Regions from separate parts of the Serratia sp. GW822-FHT06D09 genome, predicted to be linked through region 2. Evidence: predicted binding sites of a transcription regulator. Region 2 holds the regulator's gene; the other holds the start of a gene.
The links. Region 2 encodes LexA, which represses DNA repair genes until DNA is damaged. Its sites were predicted from a motif close to TNCTGTATGTACATACAGNA; they were not measured.

Region 1 (9,395 bases), on a different contig from region 2:
TAGGACCGGGCAGTTTTCTGACCAGCCTGATGCCTCTGCTGTTGCTCGATGACCTTACGCAGGCTCTGCGTCGCAGTAGCGCCAATATGATTTATATCGACAACCTCGGACGCGAATTAAGCGTCGCGGCGGCAGCCTTGACGCTGAAGAACAAGCTGGAATTGATGGAGGCGAAAATTGGCCGCCAGATGATTGATGCCGTCATTGTCGGGCCAACGGCGGATACCCGTGAAGTGCAAGATCGGGTGGTGATCAAACAGCCGCTGGAAGCGCAGGATATTCCTTACCGCCACGATCGTCAGTTGCTGCGCCAGGCGCTGGATCAGGCGTTGATCGAGTTAGGTGCCCGCGCCTGAGCGTTTATTTGCCGCCACGTAGCCACGGGTTATCGCTGGCGGCCTGCTCAACCATGTCGAGATAAAGATCTTCCACCTGTTTGCGCGCCCAGGGCGTGCGACGCAGAAATTTCAGGCTGGACTTGATGCTGGGATCGCTGCTGAAGCAGTTGATGCGAATGCGTTCAGCCAGCCCTGACCAACCGTAGTTTTCCACCAGTTTATTCAGAAGCTGTTCCAGAGTGATGCCGTGCATCGGGTCTTTGGACTGGTGTTGGGTCATGGTCGGTGGCTCGCAGTAGTCAAATGGCCGCACACCATAATCAGCTTTGGCGGAGGCGACAAGGATTTTATGTTTTGGCGGCGCCGCGGTCTGCAGCGCGCCAATGGGTTATGAAATGGCAATAAACTGCTCGCGCAGCTGGTGGATTTCGTCACGCAAGCCCGCCGCCTGCTCGAACTCCAGGTTTTGCGCGTGGGTATACATTTGCGCTTCCAACTCGCGAATCTTCTGATCCAGCGCTTTTGGCGTAAGATTTTGGTACTGGGCGGCGTTTTCCGCACCTTTCCCCTTCCCTTTGCCTTTGCTGCGGGTACTGGGTTTGCCCAACTGCAAAATATCGGAAATTTTCTTGTTCAGGCCCTGCGGTACAATGCCGTTTTCTTCGTTGAACGCCTGCTGTTTGGCACGGCGACGCTCGGTCTCGCCGATCGCTCTGGCCATCGAGTCGGTAATTTTGTCACCGTAGAGGATAGCTTTACCGTTGAGGTTACGCGCCGCACGCCCAATGGTCTGGATCAATGAACGTTCGGAACGCAGGAAGCCCTCTTTATCGGCATCCAAAATCGCCACCAGCGATACCTCTGGCATGTCCAGCCCTTCACGCAACAGGTTGATACCCACCAGCACGTCAAACTCGCCCAGGCGCAGGTCACGAATGATTTCGACCCGTTCCACGGTATCGATGTCCGAGTGCAGGTAGCGCACCCGCTCGCCATGCTCTTCCAGGTATTCGGTCAGATCTTCCGCCATGCGTTTGGTCAGCGTGGTAACCAGCACACGCTCGTTGATCGCCACCCGCTTGCGGATTTCGGAAAGCAGATCGTCCACCTGGGTGGTCACCGGCCGCACTTCGATTTGCGGATCCAGCAGCCCGGTTGGGCGCACCACCTGATCGATAATGTCACCACCGGATTTTTCCAGCTCGTATTTGCCCGGCGTAGCAGACACATAGATAGTCTGTGGCGCCAGCGCTTCGAACTCTTCAAAGCGCAGCGGGCGGTTATCCAGCGCCGACGGCAGGCGGAAACCGTATTCCACCAGCGTTTCCTTGCGTGAACGGTCGCCTTTGTACATACCGCCGATTTGCGGAATGGTCACGTGGGACTCGTCAACCACCAGCAGACCATCTGCCGGCAAATAGTCGAACAGCGTTGGCGGTGGCTCACCCTCGCCACGCCCGGACAGGTAGCGCGAATAGTTTTCAATGCCGGAGCAGTAGCCCAGTTCGTTCATCATCTCCAGATCAAACTGGGTGCGCTGCGTCAGACGCTGTTCTTCCAGCAGCTTGTTATTGGCCAGCAGCACCTTGCGCCGCTCGGCCAGATCCACCTTGATCTCTTCCATCGCCTGCAGGATCCGCTCGCGCGGCGTCACATAGTGCGATTTGGGGTAAATGGTAAAACGCTGCACCTCTTGTTCGATCTGGCCGGTCAGGGGATCAAACAGCGAAAGCCGTTCGACCTCTTCGTCAAACAGCTCGATGCGCAGCGCCAATTCATCCGATTCCGCCGGGAAGACGTCAATCACTTCACCCCGCACGCGGAAGGTCGCGCGCTGGAAAGCCTGATCGTTGCGGCTATATTGCAGCTCCGCCAAACGACGCAGGATCGCCCGCTGATCGATGATCATGCCTTTGGTCAGGTGCAGCATCATCTTCAGGTACAAATCCGGATCGCCCAGGCCGTAGATCGCCGATACCGACGCCACCACGATCACATCGCGACGTTCCAACAGCGCTTTCGTCGCAGAAAGGCGCATCTGCTCGATGTGTTCGTTCACCGAGGCATCTTTTTCGATAAAGGTGTCGGAGCTGGGGACGTAGGCCTCCGGCTGATAGTAGTCGTAGTAAGAAACGAAATACTCGACTGCATTCTCGGGAAAGAACTCTTTCATCTCACCATACAGCTGCGCCGCCAAAGTTTTATTGGGCGCCAGCACCATGGTGGGCCGGTTGAGATCGGCGATCACATTAGCGACGGTGAATGTCTTGCCCGAGCCGGTTACGCCCAGTAGCGTTTGGTGAGCCAGGCCGTCTTCCAGGCCCTCTTCCAGCTTACGGATGGCTTCCGGCTGGTCGCCGGCCGGCTTGAATTCGGAATGCAGTTTGAACGTTTTACTCATTGACTCGGCTACCCTGTGGAGATGCGCGCGCTCAGGCGGCCATGGAGCTGCTGCTCGGTGAATGGCCTCTAATTATGGAAAGCCCCGGCGATTTTCGCCAGTGCCTATGATACTGGATATAAAACCAGCTTCAAGCGGTTCGTTGCTTTGGCGTGCGTCAATCCGGGCTGAATGCACCGCCAGAGTTACAGCGGCGTGACATTTTTATTGTCAATAACAGTTTTATCCCCAAAATCCGCCACGAATTAACTTATTGATAGCACTGTGGCGAAAAATCATACATAGGCACTTCATCAATACAGAGGCCGCTTGATTTTAGTTAATTTATTGATTAATAATGATTTTATAAAAAAGACGAGATTGCGGACAAAGCGAACAGAACCCGCGTCCGCTCTCGCTTTAAACCGGTTTTCTAAATCTAATGCACAAGGTTATCCACAGGAATAGTGGATAACTCTCACCGCCCCGCCCCCGGCGGGAGTTGCAGAAAGAACGCTTTTTGGCGTTTCTTCTCGCCAAGATGGCTTTTTTAGTTATTTTTTCACAAAAATATCGCTTTGTTTATGCCGATTAATGCTAAAAAGACCCATTGCCAAAAACAGATTTGTCCCATTGTTACCTTCCTTTGCTGCATCTTGCGGCGAGCGATGAAATAGCTTGCACCATAACTCTTCTGCTCAGCACCGGAAGAGTGCAAAAATCGTCCGTGTTAACTTTCCCGCTATTTTCCGCTATTCCACCCAGCCCACGTCTGGCGCGCCAGGCCGTTAACAAGGCAATAACAATCTCTGATTTACAGCGTTCAAAAAGTTGGCCCAAGGGTTGCATTACCCTTTGACGGCGAAAGTGGGCTCGGGGAAATCTACGCCCCGAAACGGCAGAATGAGCTGCTCGGGGTTTAGCGTCACGCCAATGCGAATCAACTGACATTGGCGACATAAACATGAGAGAGCGCTAACGAATGGCCTTTAGGTGCCATTTTCACCTATGTATTGCTTGCTTAAGTCAAAACTTAACTACCTCGTTGAAGGTAGCAGATCAGCATTTTGTCCCAGACATTGAAACACTCGGGAAAGAAACCGCTAAGGCGGAAATCGCAGTAGGGAGTGGATTAAGCGAGGAAGAAGGGGTTCGTCCCCCTTCCCTGCACCGGCCGCCCTGCGGTTCCGGCGGGTGAAATCGGCGCGGCCTGTTAACGCCGCGTTACGCCGACGCCCGCTATGGGCGTACAACCACGAGTGGAAGACAGGTCTTTGAGGAGAATGCCGGATGTTGAGTTTAAGGTCAGTGAATCAGTTTTATGGGCAAAACCATACCCTGTGGGATATCAATCTGGAACTGCCGCGTGGCCAATGTACGGTGCTTATCGGCCGTAACGGCGTCGGCAAAACCACGCTGGTCAACTGCATTATGGGTCATTTGCCGGTGGTCAGCGGCAGCATGACCTGGCAGTTGGCAGACGAACCCCCGCAAAATCTGCTGCAGCAGCCGGTAGAAACCCGAACGGAGCTGGGGATCAGCTACGTTCCCCAGGGGCGACAGATATTTTCACAACTCAGCGTTGAGGAAAACCTGCAGGTGGCGCTGATGGCCGGACGTGATAAATCCCGCCGCATCCCGCCGTTGATTTATAACCTGTTTCCCAACCTGAGGGAGATGCGCGGACGTCGGGCCGGCGATTTGGGCGACGGCGAACAGCAGCAGCTGGCGATTGGCCGCGCACTGGTACTGGAACCAGAGCTGCTGATCCTCGACGAACCCACCAGCGGTGTTCAACCGTCTATCGCCGCCGATATCGGCAACGTGATCCGCAAACTTAACCGGGAACTGGGCATGACTATCCTGCTGGTGGAGCACAAACTGCCCTTTGTCCGCCGCGTGGCAGATCGCTTTTGCCTGATGGATAAGGGCCGCAGCGTGGCGGATGGTACGCTGGAACAGTTGGATGAGGACTTGATCAATGCCTATCTGGCGGTGTGATAAGCAGGGACGCAAATAATGCGTCCCTGCTTTTAATTAGCCGATGCTGAATTAACACCTCTGCCGTTGTACCAACGCAGACAGAACGATAGAGACTGGAAGTGGTCAGACACTCCCTCCATATTCAACGGGTTTTCACATCCAATATACTTGAATCGAGGGTTAGATCATGGCTGATAATGATGCACAATTTATCCAATATAGCGATCTGAACAGTAAAGCCTGGACGCTAAAAGAGCGTCTCGATGTGGCGGGTATTTACGTCAAGTCGCGCGACGAGCTGGTCAAAGCGCAAACCTTCATTAAAGACACCTTAAAAAGACCGACAACCGTAAAATTCGCCTCCCCGTTTGAGACCTGGATAGCCCCCAAGACAGATATCGACGTTGGCTTCGTTTATATTGACGGCAATGGTGTAAAAATCACCACTAACATTCCAAGTGGCACTGAAAACGATCACAACTACTTTATGCGTTGCTATGCGACCTCGCTCGCACTGGATAATGGTGTCCCCATTCGGCCAGCGCCAATCTTAAAAAACTTTAGCGTCAAAGGGATCGGTGCAAAGAAAAAAACTGCGTTACCTGATATGGCAGATGAAAAAAAAGACGAATACAACTTTATTGACGGGATCTTGTTTGATTCGCCAGAAAAAAAAGATCCACAAGGAAATCTGCTGGGAGGCCTGCTGGGGAACTTTTCCGTTAATAACGTGTATATTTCTGGTTTTTATTACGGTATGTATTTTGGCGCTAACGCCTATATTGGACATCACTACGCCTGTGAGGTCATCCGTTGTTATGAATGTGTACATATGCCATCCGCTGAATCCGGTGCTAAAAACTTTGGCGAAGGGATTAACTTCTTTGGCGGTACACTCGGTAACTCGCAAGGTCTGGCCATTGGCAACCAGAATCCGAACGGTGCATTTCGTTTTTTCGGTACATCAATAGATTACGCTGGTGCTATTGTAAATGTGCAAGCGGGGAGCGTCGAATTGCACGGTTGCCATATCGAGTTCAATAATGAAAATAGTCCGCTTACTGATTTCCCGTTCCGCTGTAGTGCCAACCAAAACGCCTCGCTACTTATTCAGGGGGGTGAAATTATTACGCTGGAAGGCCCCCTGACCAAAGAATACTGTTTTTTTGCTGAAGCTGGCAGCAGTGGAATTATCGTCGAAAATGTCAAATTTTATGGTGTGAGAACCACGACAGGACGTTATTTCGGCGGCACCGGTGACTTCGTGATCCGTAATAGCCGCCTCGATGGTGGCGGCGGAGGCAAAGGTCTTCAAACTTTAACCACCATGAATAATAACAAGATTAAAGACGGAAGTTTTTCATTCACGACGAAACCTATAGGTTGGGAAGTCTCTGGCGGTAGCGTCAGCGATCCCTTCACCTCAGACGCCATCACTATCGCCATCGAATCCGGTGCAGGCACTAACGGCAGTAATGCGTTAAAAGTGACAAAATTGGGCAATACCAACGCCAATGCGGGCCTAAGGTTGATTGTGCCAGTATCGCAATATGAACAGTTAGGTGCTTGTTTTACCCTGAAAACACTGAATGGCGGCACCGGCAATTTATTTTCCACGCTGCACTATGCCTGTATTCAGGAAACCGAAAGCAATGGTGTGTCGATCATCGCGAAATCGGATGCCGCCGCCTGGGATGGCATGCTAAACACCAATGATTATCTCGAATTCAAAGAATACCGATTTAATAGCAACAGGCGAAAAGTGCCGGTTTGGGCAACTCACGTTATCTTGTCATTCAATTTGTATGCTTTAGCTAAAAACGGGGTTTTATACGTGGATAACGCTTGCATCACCGCCATGTAAATAGGCAACCAGCCGATCTCCGTCCATGGCGAATACCCTGGACGGAGGATCTAACGCTTAAAGGGGTAAAACGCTCAAATCCAGATACTGCCCCAGCGCCTGCCGTTCGGCTTCGGGCAGATGGGGGATCTCCCCCAGCAACGGGGCCGGTAACATGCGCCGCAGCGTGGCCATATATTCCTGATGGCGGCGACCCGGTGCGCAGACGTCATTGGCGATCCAACCGACCAGCGGCAATCCCGCCTGCCGGATAGCCTGTGCGGTCAGCACGGCATGGTTGATGCAGCCCAGCCGTATTCCCACCACCAAAATGACCGGCAGTTGTTCCTGCTGCACCCAGTCGGCAAAGGTATGTTGCTCACTAAGCGGCGTAAACCAGCCCCCGGCGCCTTCGACCAACAGCCACTCGGCCCGCTGCTCCAGGTGACGTAACCCGGTGGAAAGCTGAGCCAGTTCGATCGGCCGCCCTTCGTCGGCGCTGACAATGTGCGGTGAGGTCGGTTCTGCAAACACATAAGGGTTTACTTCGCCATAGCTTAGCGCCACCGAACTATTGGCCTGCAATGCCAACGCATCGCCGTTACGTAGCCCTTCCGTGGTCATCTCGCTGCCTGAAGCTACCGGCTTGTAGCCGGCCGTGCGGTAACCCGCCAAATTGGCTGCCTGCAGCAAGGCACTGCTGGCCACGGTTTTGCCCACTTCGGTATCGGTGCCGGTGACAAACCAACGCTTAATCACGATAAATCACTCCATAAACCAGATGATAGCTGAGCGGAAATTGTCCACGACGGCAGGGATAGGCTGCCTGCAAGGCGGCGAGGCGCTGTCGGGACAGTAACCCAGCCTCTCGTCCCTGATGCAAATGGGTCGCACCTATCCCCTTGAGGGATCGCATCAACGCCATTACGTCCGGGTAATTCAGGGTTTGCCATTCCGCCTGCAGGTGATGGCGATAACCCGCACAGGCCGCCTCAATCTGCGCCAGCGGCAGAAAATCATTAACATGGCGCTCACCGTCCACCTGCTGCCAGGCGTCACCCAATTCATGCAGCGAACCTTCAGCCAGGGTGGAAAATAAAATCACGCCGCCCGGGCGGGTAACGCGGTACAACTCTGCCAACGCCCGCGGCAGATCGCTGCACCATTGCACCACCAGGCTGCTGAAACTGATATCCACGGCAGCATCGGCTAAGGGAACATTTTCGATGTCGCCCAGCAGATAATGATCCGCTGCCTGCTGCTGGCGGGCAAAGGCCAGCATACCCGGTGCCAAATCGAGCGCCGTCACCTGCTTGCCCAGTTCGCGCCAGCGGCGGCTGAAATAACCGGTGCCACAGCCGGCATCGAGCAGTTGCTCGCCCCGGTGATCCTGCGCCATCCCCAGTAAGCGCTCACCCACATCACGCTGTAATACCGCCACCGCGTCATAACTCACGGCCGCGCGGCTAAAGGCCGAGGCGACCGCTTGCTTGTTAACCTGTTCAAACGCTGACGTCATGCAATACCTCCAGCAGACGATCGATATCCTGTGGCTGATGCGCCGCCGTCAGGGTAATACGCAAACGCGCACCGCCCGGCGGTACCGTTGGCGGGCGGATCGCACTCACCCACAGGCCTTGCGCACGCAGGTGCTGCGCCAAATCAAGCGCTCGCTGATTATCCCCCACCAACAACGGCTGAATGGCGGTTAGAGACTCCGTCAACGTCAGCGACAACTGGGCCGCCCCCTGGCGAAATCGCTGAATATTCGTGTTCAACCGCGTGCGTAATTCGTCACCCTGCTGGATACAATGCAACGCTGCCTGCAGCGCACAGGCCTGTGCCGGCGGCATCGCCGTGCTGTAAATCAGATGGCGGGCAAACTGCAACAGGTATTCGGCCGTAGATTCATCGCACAGGACCGCAGCGCCACTGAGGCCAAAGGCTTTGCCGAAAGTGACCACCAACAACTCGGGCCGTACGCCCTGCTGCCAGCAACTGCCGCGCCCCTGTTCACCCTGAACGCCAATGCCATGTGCGTCGTCAACCATCAGCCAGGCGCCTGCCTCGCGGGTCAAACGATGCAGCTCTGCCAAAGGGGCACTGTCGCCGTCCATGCTGAATACCCCTTCGGTGACCGCCAATGTCTGGCCGCCGCAGGGTTTTGCCAGCAAATCGGCCAACGCCTGCGGTTGGTTATGGCGAAAGCGTCGGAGTTGGGCCGGTGAGTGAGCTGCCGCCTCCAGCAGCGAGGCGTGGCTAAGCCGATCGGCCAGGATGCGATCCTCGTCCTGCATCAGCGCCGCCAGCAGCGCCTGATTGGCGGCATAGCCAGAGATAAACAGCAGCGCGCGCGGATAGCCCAACCACTGCGCCAATTGTTGTTCCAGCGCCTGATGTGCAGTACAAAAACCGGTGACGTGGCCGGAACCGCCGGACCCCACGCCATATTGCTGCGCACCCTGCTGCCAGGCAGCGATCACCTGCGCATTCTGGCTCAGGCCCAGATAGTCATTGCCGGAAAAATTCAGGTAGCGTTGGTCGTTAAGCTGAAGATGGCGGCCATTGCCGCCCTGATTCACTAAACGGTGGCGGTAAGCGGCACTCTGTTGCCGCTCCTCCAGCGCCTGTTCAATACGTTGTTGCCAGCTCATTACAGCGCCGCGTTGTAAAACTCAGCGGTATCGGCCTGCATCAGGCGCGCAGCCAGCACTTCTTGTTGCTGGTTGTCGCCGTGCTCGGTTTCGGTCTGCTGCGGGTTGAGGCCCAGCTTGCGGAACAATTGCAGATCCTTGTCCTCTTCCGGGTTTGGCGTGGTCAGCAGCTTGCAGCCGTAGAAGATGGAGTTGGC
Region 2 (9,395 bases):
GTGTACGTGGAGGAACTTTCTTACCGGGAAGCCGCTGAGGTGCTGGGTGTGCCCATTGGCACCATCATGAGCCGTCTGGCGGCGGCACGGCTGCGGTTGGCGAACGACAGCCTGCTGCAAACCCGTACCCCGCAGGTAAAAGGAGAACAATCATGAGTTCAGCCTACGCAACGGATGAACTGCTGGTCGCCTATCTGGATAATCAGTTGGACCCACAGCAACGCCACCGGCTGGAACAGCGTCTGGCCGGCGAACCGGCGTTGGCAGAACGCTTGTCGTTGCTGGAGCGCAGCAGCTTGCCCTTTAAGCAAGCCTTTGCGCCTTTGCTTGATGAAGCGCCGGTGCAAAGATTGCAGTCAAAATTGCCACTTATCGTCCCCTCGCCACCGCACGCTATCAGCCGCCGTGGCCTGATTGCCGCCGCCGTCGCTTTTCTGGCACTGGGCATCGCAGGCGATCGCGCCTATCTGCAGCTCAGCCAACCGGATGACAACTGGCGGAGCCTGGTCGCTCAATATATGGCGTTGTACACCCCGGAAACGCTGATGGGTTTTGAGGGCTCCGCAGCGCAGATTGCCAGTCAACTACAGCACACTGGTGATCGGCTGAGCATCGCGCTTCCTCTGCCGCAGCTGACGTTGCAAGGGGCCGAACTGAAAAACGCCCGTGTGCTGGCGTACGACGATCGCCGTATTGCTCAATTGACCTGGCTGGATGCGCGGTACGGTGTATTGGCACTGTGTATTATCCAGCAACCGGGCAAGTCGCAGCCCGCCGAGAGCGAACAACGCCTGGGAATGAATGTGGTCTATTGGTCCGATAGCAGACACAGTTTCATGCTGATTGGCCATAATCCGGCAGTGGAAATGGTCAGATTGGCCAGTCAATTACAGCGTTCGCTGACTGCCTAAGAGCCTACGCAAAGCCATAGCCTGCGAGAACGGCACGGAACATCGTGAATACCATCACATTTCTGGCTAACAACGGGCGCTAAACCGGACGTTTAATGCGCCATACTGGCAGAAAAGTGGCCGACTCTCGGCGATTCGGCTGAAGCATGGTAAAATCGGCTTTTTTACGTACCGGGAAATTTGCCATGAACTCAAGCACCCAGGAAAAGCTGCTGGCGCAGGCTGAACAACTCTGCCAGCAACGCAATGTGCGGCTGACACCGCAGCGGCTGGAAGTGTTACGCCTGATGGCACAACAGCCCGGTGCCATCAGCGCTTACGACCTGCTGGATTTGCTGCGCGTAGCCGAACCCCAGGCCAAACCCCCCACGGTTTACCGTGCATTGGATTTCCTGTTGGAACAAGGCTTTATTCATCGCGTGGAATCGGCGAACAGCTATGTGTTGTGCCATCATTTCGAACAGCCGATGCATACTTCCGCACTGTTCATTTGCGATCGCTGCGGCCAGGTGACTGAGCGCACAACCGAAGGGATCGAAGAGACGCTGCAAAAGCTGGCTAAAGAGTCAGGATTTGCCCTGCGTCACAGCGTGGTAGAAGCCCATGGCCTGTGTGAGGGTTGCGTTGAGGTAGAAGCCTGCGATAGCAAACATGATTGCGGCGAACACGATCACAGCATCGCTATCAAGAAGAAATAAGAGGGTATCAGGTACCTCCCTGTACCTTCGGCCATAGCGTCAAGGGGATTGAAACGCCTGGCCATCAGCATAGTTTACGGCCGCAATCCGCTGCGGCCTATCGCACTACCAGCGATACTTGTTGTGGTCTTCCCAGGATTTCACTTCTTTCTCGGCCGCCTCTTTCTGGTAGCCGTAGCGTTCCTGAATTTTACCGACAAGCTGTTCGCGTTTCCCTTCAATGACCGTCAAATCGTCATCGGTCAGCTTGCCCCATTTTTCCTTCACTTTCCCTTTAAACTGCTTCCAGTTACCGTCGGCTTGATCTTTGTTCATAACCTCTCCGTTACCTGTGATTAGTCAGTTTTAAAAACTTGTCGCTGGGCTTAACTGAGTAATAATCATGGTCAATTGACCTAAAATGAAGGGAATGTCATTCCAATTCATTCCGCCAGCCACATGATTAACTATAGCAACAGATATCGATAAATAACAAAAAACCAGAATAAAAATTCAACAAAACAACAAAATTCAGTAAAACACCCGAAATAACAGTCAGTAAGCGGGACTCAATCGACGCGATAATATGTAACTCAATATGAATACAAAACATTAGTTAATTTTATGATAACGTCTCATTGTGAGCCGTTGGATCCGCGGCAAACCAGGTACCGCGCAGCCTGTGGCGGTGCCAAATCCAGCCGAGCGCGATGCCGCGCAGAGAAAGAAAGACCGCCAGCGCCAGCCATAAACCATGATTGCCCAAGACGGGTACGGTCAGCAGCGTCAAACCATAGCCGGCCGCCGCCACTGCCATGCTGTTGCGCATTTCTGCTCCTCGTGTGGCGCCAATAAACATGCCGTCCAGCAAATAGCACCATACGCCCACCAATGGCAGCACCACCTGCCACGGCAGATAGTGGCCGGCCAGCGCACGCAGTTCCGGTAACGAGGTCAAGGCGGCGATAATATGCTGACCGGCAACGGCATAAACCAGGCCAAAGGCCAACGCGACCAGACAGGCTTGTCGGCAAGCCGCACGCCACACCTTGCGCAGTTGGCTATCGTCGCGCGCGCCATAGGCATGGCCAGAATGCGCTTCAACCGCGTAGGCAAAACCGTCGAGCGCATAGGCGGTAAAGGTCAGTAAGTTCATCAGCACCGCATTCACCGCCACCACTTCGCCGCCAAGCCGGGCACCGAAGATGGTCAAAGAAGCGAAACACAGCTGCAGCAGCAGGGAACGCAGCATAATGTCGCGATTCAGCGCCAGTAAACGCCGCAGGTTGCCACGCCAGGCAGTGCGCAGCATCGGCATGGAAATGCCACGCAGGCGCATGACCCGCCAGGACAGCCATAAGCCCAGCAGCAGCGTGGCATACTCAGAAATAGCGGTCGCCGTCGCCGCACCTTGCACGTTCCAGCCCAGCCCCATCACCAGCCAGATATCCAGTACAATATTCAATAAGTTGCCGACAATCAGCAGGATCACCGGCGCACGTACGTATTGCACGCCAAGCAGCCAGCCCAGGATAACCATGTTCGCCAATGCCGCCGGTGCGCTCAGCCAGCGGATCTCGAGGAATAATCGGGCCTGCTCCAGCACCGCCTCGTCGCCACCGACGATTTTCAGCGCCAGTTCGATCAGCGGATGGCGCAGCAAGACAATGGCCACACCGGCCAACGCCGCCAGCAGCAGCGGTTGCATAAAGGCGCGCGCCAATCCCTGTGGGTTTTGTGCGCCCAGAGCCTGCGCAGTCAGACCGGTGGTGCTCATACGCAGGAACAACAACAGCATGAACAGGAAGCTGGTCGCCATGGCTCCTACCGCCACACCGCCCAGATAAACAGGGCTGTCGAGGTGACCGATCACTGCGGTATCCACCAGCCCAAGCAACGGCACGGTGATATTGGAGAAGATCATTGGCAGCGCCAGGCGCCACAAGGCTTTATCGGTATCGCTGGTGAAGGCGGAGAGCAGGCGCATAGTGAAATGTTCCCGTGGCAATGCGGTTTTAATCGGTCAGAAATGACATCGCCCCAGAGCTGGGGCGATTTAAATCAAAGGGCAGCGTGCAGGCTTATGGGTTAAACCCAGTCGCCGTTGCGGATCACGCCGACCGCCAAGCCTTCAATGGTGAAGTTCTGCTGACGCAGATCAACCACAATCGGCTGGAACTCACTGTTTTCCGGTAGCAGCTCAACCACGTTACCGTGCTTTTTCAGCCGCTTGACCGTAACTTCATCTTCGATGCGCGCCACAACCACCTGGCCATTACGCACGTCCTGAGTTTTATGCACCGCCAGCAGATCACCGTCCAGAATACCGATATCACGCATCGACATACCGTTAACCCGCAGCAGGAAATCCGCGCTCGGTTTGAACAGGGAAGGATCCACCTTGTAGTGACCTTCGATATGCTGCTGCGCCAGCAGCGGCTCACCGGCAGCCACGCGGCCAATCAGCGGTAAACCCTCTTCATCTTCCATCAGCAACCGAATGCCGCGCGAAGCGCCGGAGACGATTTCGATGACGCCTTTACGCGCCAGCGCTTTCAGATGTTCTTCTGCGGCATTTGGCGAACGGAACCCCAGACGCATGGCGATCTCGGCACGCGTCGGCGGCATGCCAGTGGACGAAATATGATCGCGAATCAGATCATAGACCTCTTGCTGTCTGGTAGTTAGTGCTTTCATTCCGCCCCCTGTTTGTTTATACAGTCTTGCTGTGAGTATATACAGGTAAGTGCGGCTTGGGAACCGAAGAATGAATAAAAATCAGGGATTAGCGACCCGGATCGCAACGAGCTTGCTCTGCTCAGACAAAGTGCTGCCACAGGACCGCGGCCCAAACAAACAGCGCCAAAATAACCGCCAGCAAAACTGCCGCCGACCCCATATCCTTGGCCCGGCCGGACAGCTCGTGATACTCGGTCCCCACCCGGTCAACAATCGCCTCAATCGCGCTGTTGAGCATCTCGACAATCATCACCAGCACCACCGACCCAATCAGTAAAATGCGCGCTATCGCACCCACGTCCAGCCAAATCGCCAGTATGATAGCCAGCACGGTCACCACCAACTCCTGGCGGAACGCCGCTTCGTGCTGCCAGGCAGCGGAAAAACCTTTATAAGAGTAGCCGGCGGCTTTAATAATACGGGTCAGGCCGGTTGCTTGGTTCGTCATGTTTTTAGTGCCTTTCGCAGAGGTAAGTCATAATTAAACAGTCTAGGCCAGGAAGCGCTCACGGCTCCCGGTTTTCCAACACCACAGATCTGCTACCCGGTTTCTGGTATGCTTGCGGCGCATTGCTAACAAGAGGCTTCACGTTGTTATGTCAGGTTGGCGTAAAATTTATTATAAACTATTGAATTTACCACTCAAATTGTTGGTAAGAAGTAAGGTTATCCCTTCAGATCCGGTCACGGAGTTAGGGTTGGATCCCTCACGGCCGATTTTGTATGTTTTACCTTATAATTCCAAGGCGGATTTACTGACGCTGCGCACCCAGTGCCTGGCGCAGGATTTGCCCGATCCTCTCGAACCGCTGGAAATAGACGGCACCGTGCTGCCCAGCCACGTGTTTATTCACGACGGCCCGCGCGTATTCCGCTACTACACGCCGAAAGAAGAGTCGGTAAAACTGTTCCACGACTATCTGGATCTGCACCGCAGTAACCCGGATCTCGATATTCAGATGCTGCCGGTTTCGGTGATGTTTGGCCGCTCTCCGGGGCGCGAAGGCCACGGCACACCGCATCTGCGCTTGCTAAATGGCGTGCAGAAATTCTTCGCCGTGCTGTGGCTCGGCCGCGATAGCTTTGTGCGCTTCTCCAATACCGTTTCGCTGCGCCGCATGGCGACCGAGCACGGTACGGACAAGATCATCGCGCAAAAGCTGGCTCGCGTAGCCCGGATGCACTTCTCACGTCAGCGTCTGGCCGCCGTAGGCCCAAGCCTGCCGGCCCGTCAGGACCTGTTCAACAAGCTGTTGGCGTCCAAAGCGATCGAAAAAGCGGTCGAAGACGAAGCGCGCAGTAAAAAGATCTCCCACGAAAAAGCCCAGCAAAATGCCATTGCATTGATGGAAGAGATTGCCGCCGACTTCTCTTACGAGACGGTGCGCCTTTCCGACCGCGTGCTGAGCTGGACCTGGAACCGCTTGTATCAGGGCATCAACGTCACCAACGCCGAACGCGTGCGTCAGCTGGCGCAGGACGGCCACGAGATCGTGTATGTGCCCTGTCACCGCAGCCACATGGACTATCTGCTGTTGTCCTATGTGTTGTACCACCAGGGCCTGGTGCCGCCGCACATTGCTGCCGGTATTAACCTCAACTTCTGGCCGGCCGGGCCGATCTTCCGCCGCCTGGGCGCGTTCTTTATCCGCCGGACCTTCAAAGGCAACAAGCTGTACTCGACGGTGTTCCGTGAATACCTCGGCGAGCTGTTTACCCGCGGTTACTCGGTGGAATATTTTGTCGAAGGCGGGCGTTCCCGTACCGGGCGTTTGCTGGAGCCGAAGACCGGCACCCTGTCGATGACCATTCAGGCTATGCTGCGCGGCGGGGCCCGCCCTATCACGCTAGTGCCGATCTACATCGGTTACGAGCACGTGATGGAAGTGGGTACCTACGCCAAAGAGCTGCGTGGCGCCACCAAGGAAAAAGAGAGCCTGCTGCAGATGCTGCGCGGCCTGCGCAAACTGCGTAATCTCGGCCAGGGCTACGTGAACTTCGGCGATCCCCTGCCGTTGACCACCTACCTGAACCAGAATGTGCCGCAGTGGCGCGAATCGATTGACCCGATCGAATCCCAGCGCCCAAGCTGGCTGACGCCGACGGTCAACGATCTGGCGGCCAAGATTATGGTGCGCATCAACAATGCCGCAGCGGCCAACGCCATGAACCTGTGTTCCACGGCGTTACTGGCTTCTCGCCAGCGCTCGTTGACCCGCGAGCAGTTGCTTGAACAGTTGGAATGCTATCTGCAACTGATGCGCAACGTGCCTTATGCCGATGACGTTACCGTGCCGACTCAAACGCCGGATGAGTTGCTGGATCACGCGCTGAACATGAACAAGTTCGAGGTGGAGAAGGATAACATCGGCGATATCATCATTCTGCCGCGCGAGCAGGCGGTGCTGATGACCTATTACCGCAACAATATCCATCACCTGCTGGTTCTGCCGTCTCTGATTGCCACTATCGTGATGCACCATCGCCGGGTATCTCGCGCTGAACTGCTGCGCCAGATTGGTTTGATTTACCCGATGCTGAAAGCCGAGCTGTTCCTGCACAACGACAAGGAACAACTGCCGGAAGTGCTGCAACCGCTGATCGAGGAAATGATCCGTCAGCAATTGATCTGCGATAAAGGCGACGATCTGGTACTGAATCCAGCACGCATCCGTCCGTTGCAGCTGCTGGCCGCCGGTGTCCGTGAAACCTTGCAGCGCTACGCCATCACCATGTCTATCCTCAGCGCCAACCCGAGCATTAACCGCGGTGCGCTGGAGAAAGAGAGCCGTATCATGGCGCAGCGTTTATCCGTGCTGCACGGCATCAACGCACCGGAGTTCTTCGACAAGGCGGTATTCTCCACTCTGGTGGCTACGTTGCGTGAAGAGGGCTACATCAATGATATTGGCGATGCGGTGCGTGAGCACACCCTAGAGGTGTACAACATGCTGAGCGACCTGATTACCCCGGAAATCAAACTGACCATTGAAAGCGTCAGCATGCCGGCGGAAACCAACGCTCTGCCAGAAGCGGTTGAACCGGAAGAGAAAGACCAGTAATACGTTGATAAAAAAACAAAAAGGCACCCCAGGGTGCCTTTTTTACTGTCCGAACGCGGTCAACTTTGCCAGTAACTCAACGCAATACCGATAAACAGTACCAGCCCGACGTAGTTGTTATCCAAGAACGCTTTGAAGCAGGCATCCCGTTCACGACCGGCAATTTGTTTTTGCTGATGGATAAACAGGGCTCCCGCCAGCAACAGCGACCAATAAAACGCGCCGCTCAACTGCGCCAGATAGCCCACCGACAGCATCAGCAGCAAGGTGGCGAACTGCAGCAGGCCGACGATCAGTTTGTCGTAACGGCCGAACAAAATGGCGGTGGATTTCACGCCAATCTTCAGATCATCGTCGCGATCGACCATGGCATACAGCGTATCGTAAGCTACCGTCCAGCAGATGTTGGCCAGCAGCAGCAGCCAGCAGCTCAGCGGCAACGATTCGCTGACGGCGGCGTAGGCCATCGGAATGCCCCAACCAAACGCAGCGCCCAATACGAACTGCGGCAAATGAGTGACCCGCTTCATAAACGGATAGGCCCATGCCAGCGCCAACGCCGCCAGAGACAGCCAGATGGTCATCGCATTCAGCGTCAGCACCAGCGCGAACGAAATCAGCACCAGCACCACAAACAGGATCTTGGCCTCTTTTTCGCTCACCCGGCCGCTGGGCATTGGGCGTCCGGCGGTACGCTTCACATGGCCATCGACGGCGCGATCGGCATAATCATTCACCACACAGCCGGCGGCACGCATCAGGAAAACCCCGACCACGAACACCAGCAGGATAGACAACGACGGCACGCCCTTCCCCGCCAGCCACAGCGCCCACAGCGTCGGCCACAGCAACAGCAAGGTGCCAATAGGTTTATCGATGCGCATCAGATGGCTATAAGCCTGCCATTTACTTTGAATCACGCTTCCCTCCAAGGTATTTCCTCTCCTCATCATTCGGGGTCAGTACTGCCCGCGGCGTACAGCGGCGAAGCCGGTAGAAACAGTTCGGTCAGCAACAGCGGTTTACCCGCCAGCCGCAGGCGGGAACGGCGTGCCCACAGCGCATCTTGCCGACCGATATGGATGTAATCGCGAGTTAACTCGTCGCTGCTAAAAAGATAGCGCCCCAACGGCAATGTGCCCAAATCCACCAGCGCCAAATCCGGGCCGGTCAGAGTTTCCTGCGGGATCACCGTACGCCCCAGCAGCCAGGGCTGGTTATCGCCCAACAGCACGATTTCACGCAGCCAGTATCGTGGGCTCTCAGGAAGATGGTCGGCTTCTTCGCCCAGTTGATCGCGGGTGATAAAACACTCGCGCTGCGGCTCAACGTGCACGCGCCCGCAGTGACGTTCAAAGCGGCGGGTCATGGATCCTAACTCCATCAGCCAATCACTGACGGCGGCCGGTGGCGGAGATTGTTGTGCGGATAACCACTCCAACGGCGGCAGGATGGAATCCTTATTGCCAGACATTGCTCTACTCCATGCCTGACGCCGCGCCCTGCGGCCGCGCCAGACCAGACAAACTGTTAACAGTCGACCATTGTAACGCAGAAATTCAAAAGCGGCAGGCTGATTCGTGGCGTGACGCGCAGCAAAATAACGCCCAAAAAAGCGGCGCAATGTCATCTTTCTGCCATCTGTTTTCTTTACCTTCGTCCACCGGAGCGATGGGGATTCTGTGATCGCCTGCAAACTTTCGCCTCTGCCACATTGTTTTATCTACGCGCGTAGATACTCTTGTGCCGCAGCGTTGAATCGCCATCAGTCCAACACTTTGTCAGCAAACCTTCTTGCCGACACCAGGGAAACCATCTTTAACGGCGCCATTTATGGCGCATGACGAAAAGAGGATATCAATGCCATGAGCGAAACAACGCTTGCACACCAACAGGCCGCCGGCGATACGCTGGCGGCCGACGAACGCCTGGCCACCAAAGAAGGGCGCGGCCAATTCTGGCGTGCCACTTTTTCCTGCTGGCTCGGCACCGCGATGGAATATGTC

Region 1: a site for LexA is predicted at 2,850-2,869, ahead of uvrB (excinuclease ABC subunit UvrB). Genes of this name have one in related genera too.

The regions. Positions count from the first base shown of each region.
Region 1 covers NZ_JBXALO010000002.1:32,073-41,467, reverse strand. Annotated here, with positions in the region: gene AC1RKG_RS03940 (gluconeogenesis factor YvcK family protein) at 1-356, shown strand, start outside; gene AC1RKG_RS03935 (VF530 family protein) at 361-618, opposite strand; gene uvrB (excinuclease ABC subunit UvrB) at 727-2,739, opposite strand; gene AC1RKG_RS03925 (ATP-binding cassette domain-containing protein) at 4,009-4,719, shown strand; gene AC1RKG_RS03920 (hypothetical protein) at 4,889-6,565, shown strand; gene bioD (dethiobiotin synthase) at 6,623-7,303, opposite strand; gene bioC (malonyl-ACP O-methyltransferase BioC) at 7,296-8,063, opposite strand; gene bioF (8-amino-7-oxononanoate synthase) at 8,047-9,198, opposite strand; gene bioB (biotin synthase BioB) at 9,198-9,395, opposite strand, start outside.
Region 2 covers NZ_JBXALO010000004.1:59,991-69,385, reverse strand. Annotated here, with positions in the region: gene AC1RKG_RS11315 (RNA polymerase sigma factor) at 1-156, shown strand, start outside; gene AC1RKG_RS11310 (anti-sigma factor family protein) at 153-911, shown strand; gene zur (zinc uptake transcriptional repressor Zur) at 1,097-1,609, shown strand; gene AC1RKG_RS11300 (CsbD family protein) at 1,715-1,924, opposite strand; gene dinF (MATE family efflux transporter DinF) at 2,211-3,575, opposite strand; gene lexA (transcriptional repressor LexA) at 3,677-4,285, opposite strand; gene AC1RKG_RS11285 (diacylglycerol kinase) at 4,407-4,775, opposite strand; gene plsB (glycerol-3-phosphate 1-O-acyltransferase PlsB) at 4,924-7,389, shown strand; gene ubiA (4-hydroxybenzoate octaprenyltransferase) at 7,449-8,342, opposite strand; gene ubiC (chorismate lyase) at 8,339-8,863, opposite strand; gene AC1RKG_RS11265 (MFS transporter) at 9,255-9,395, shown strand, end outside.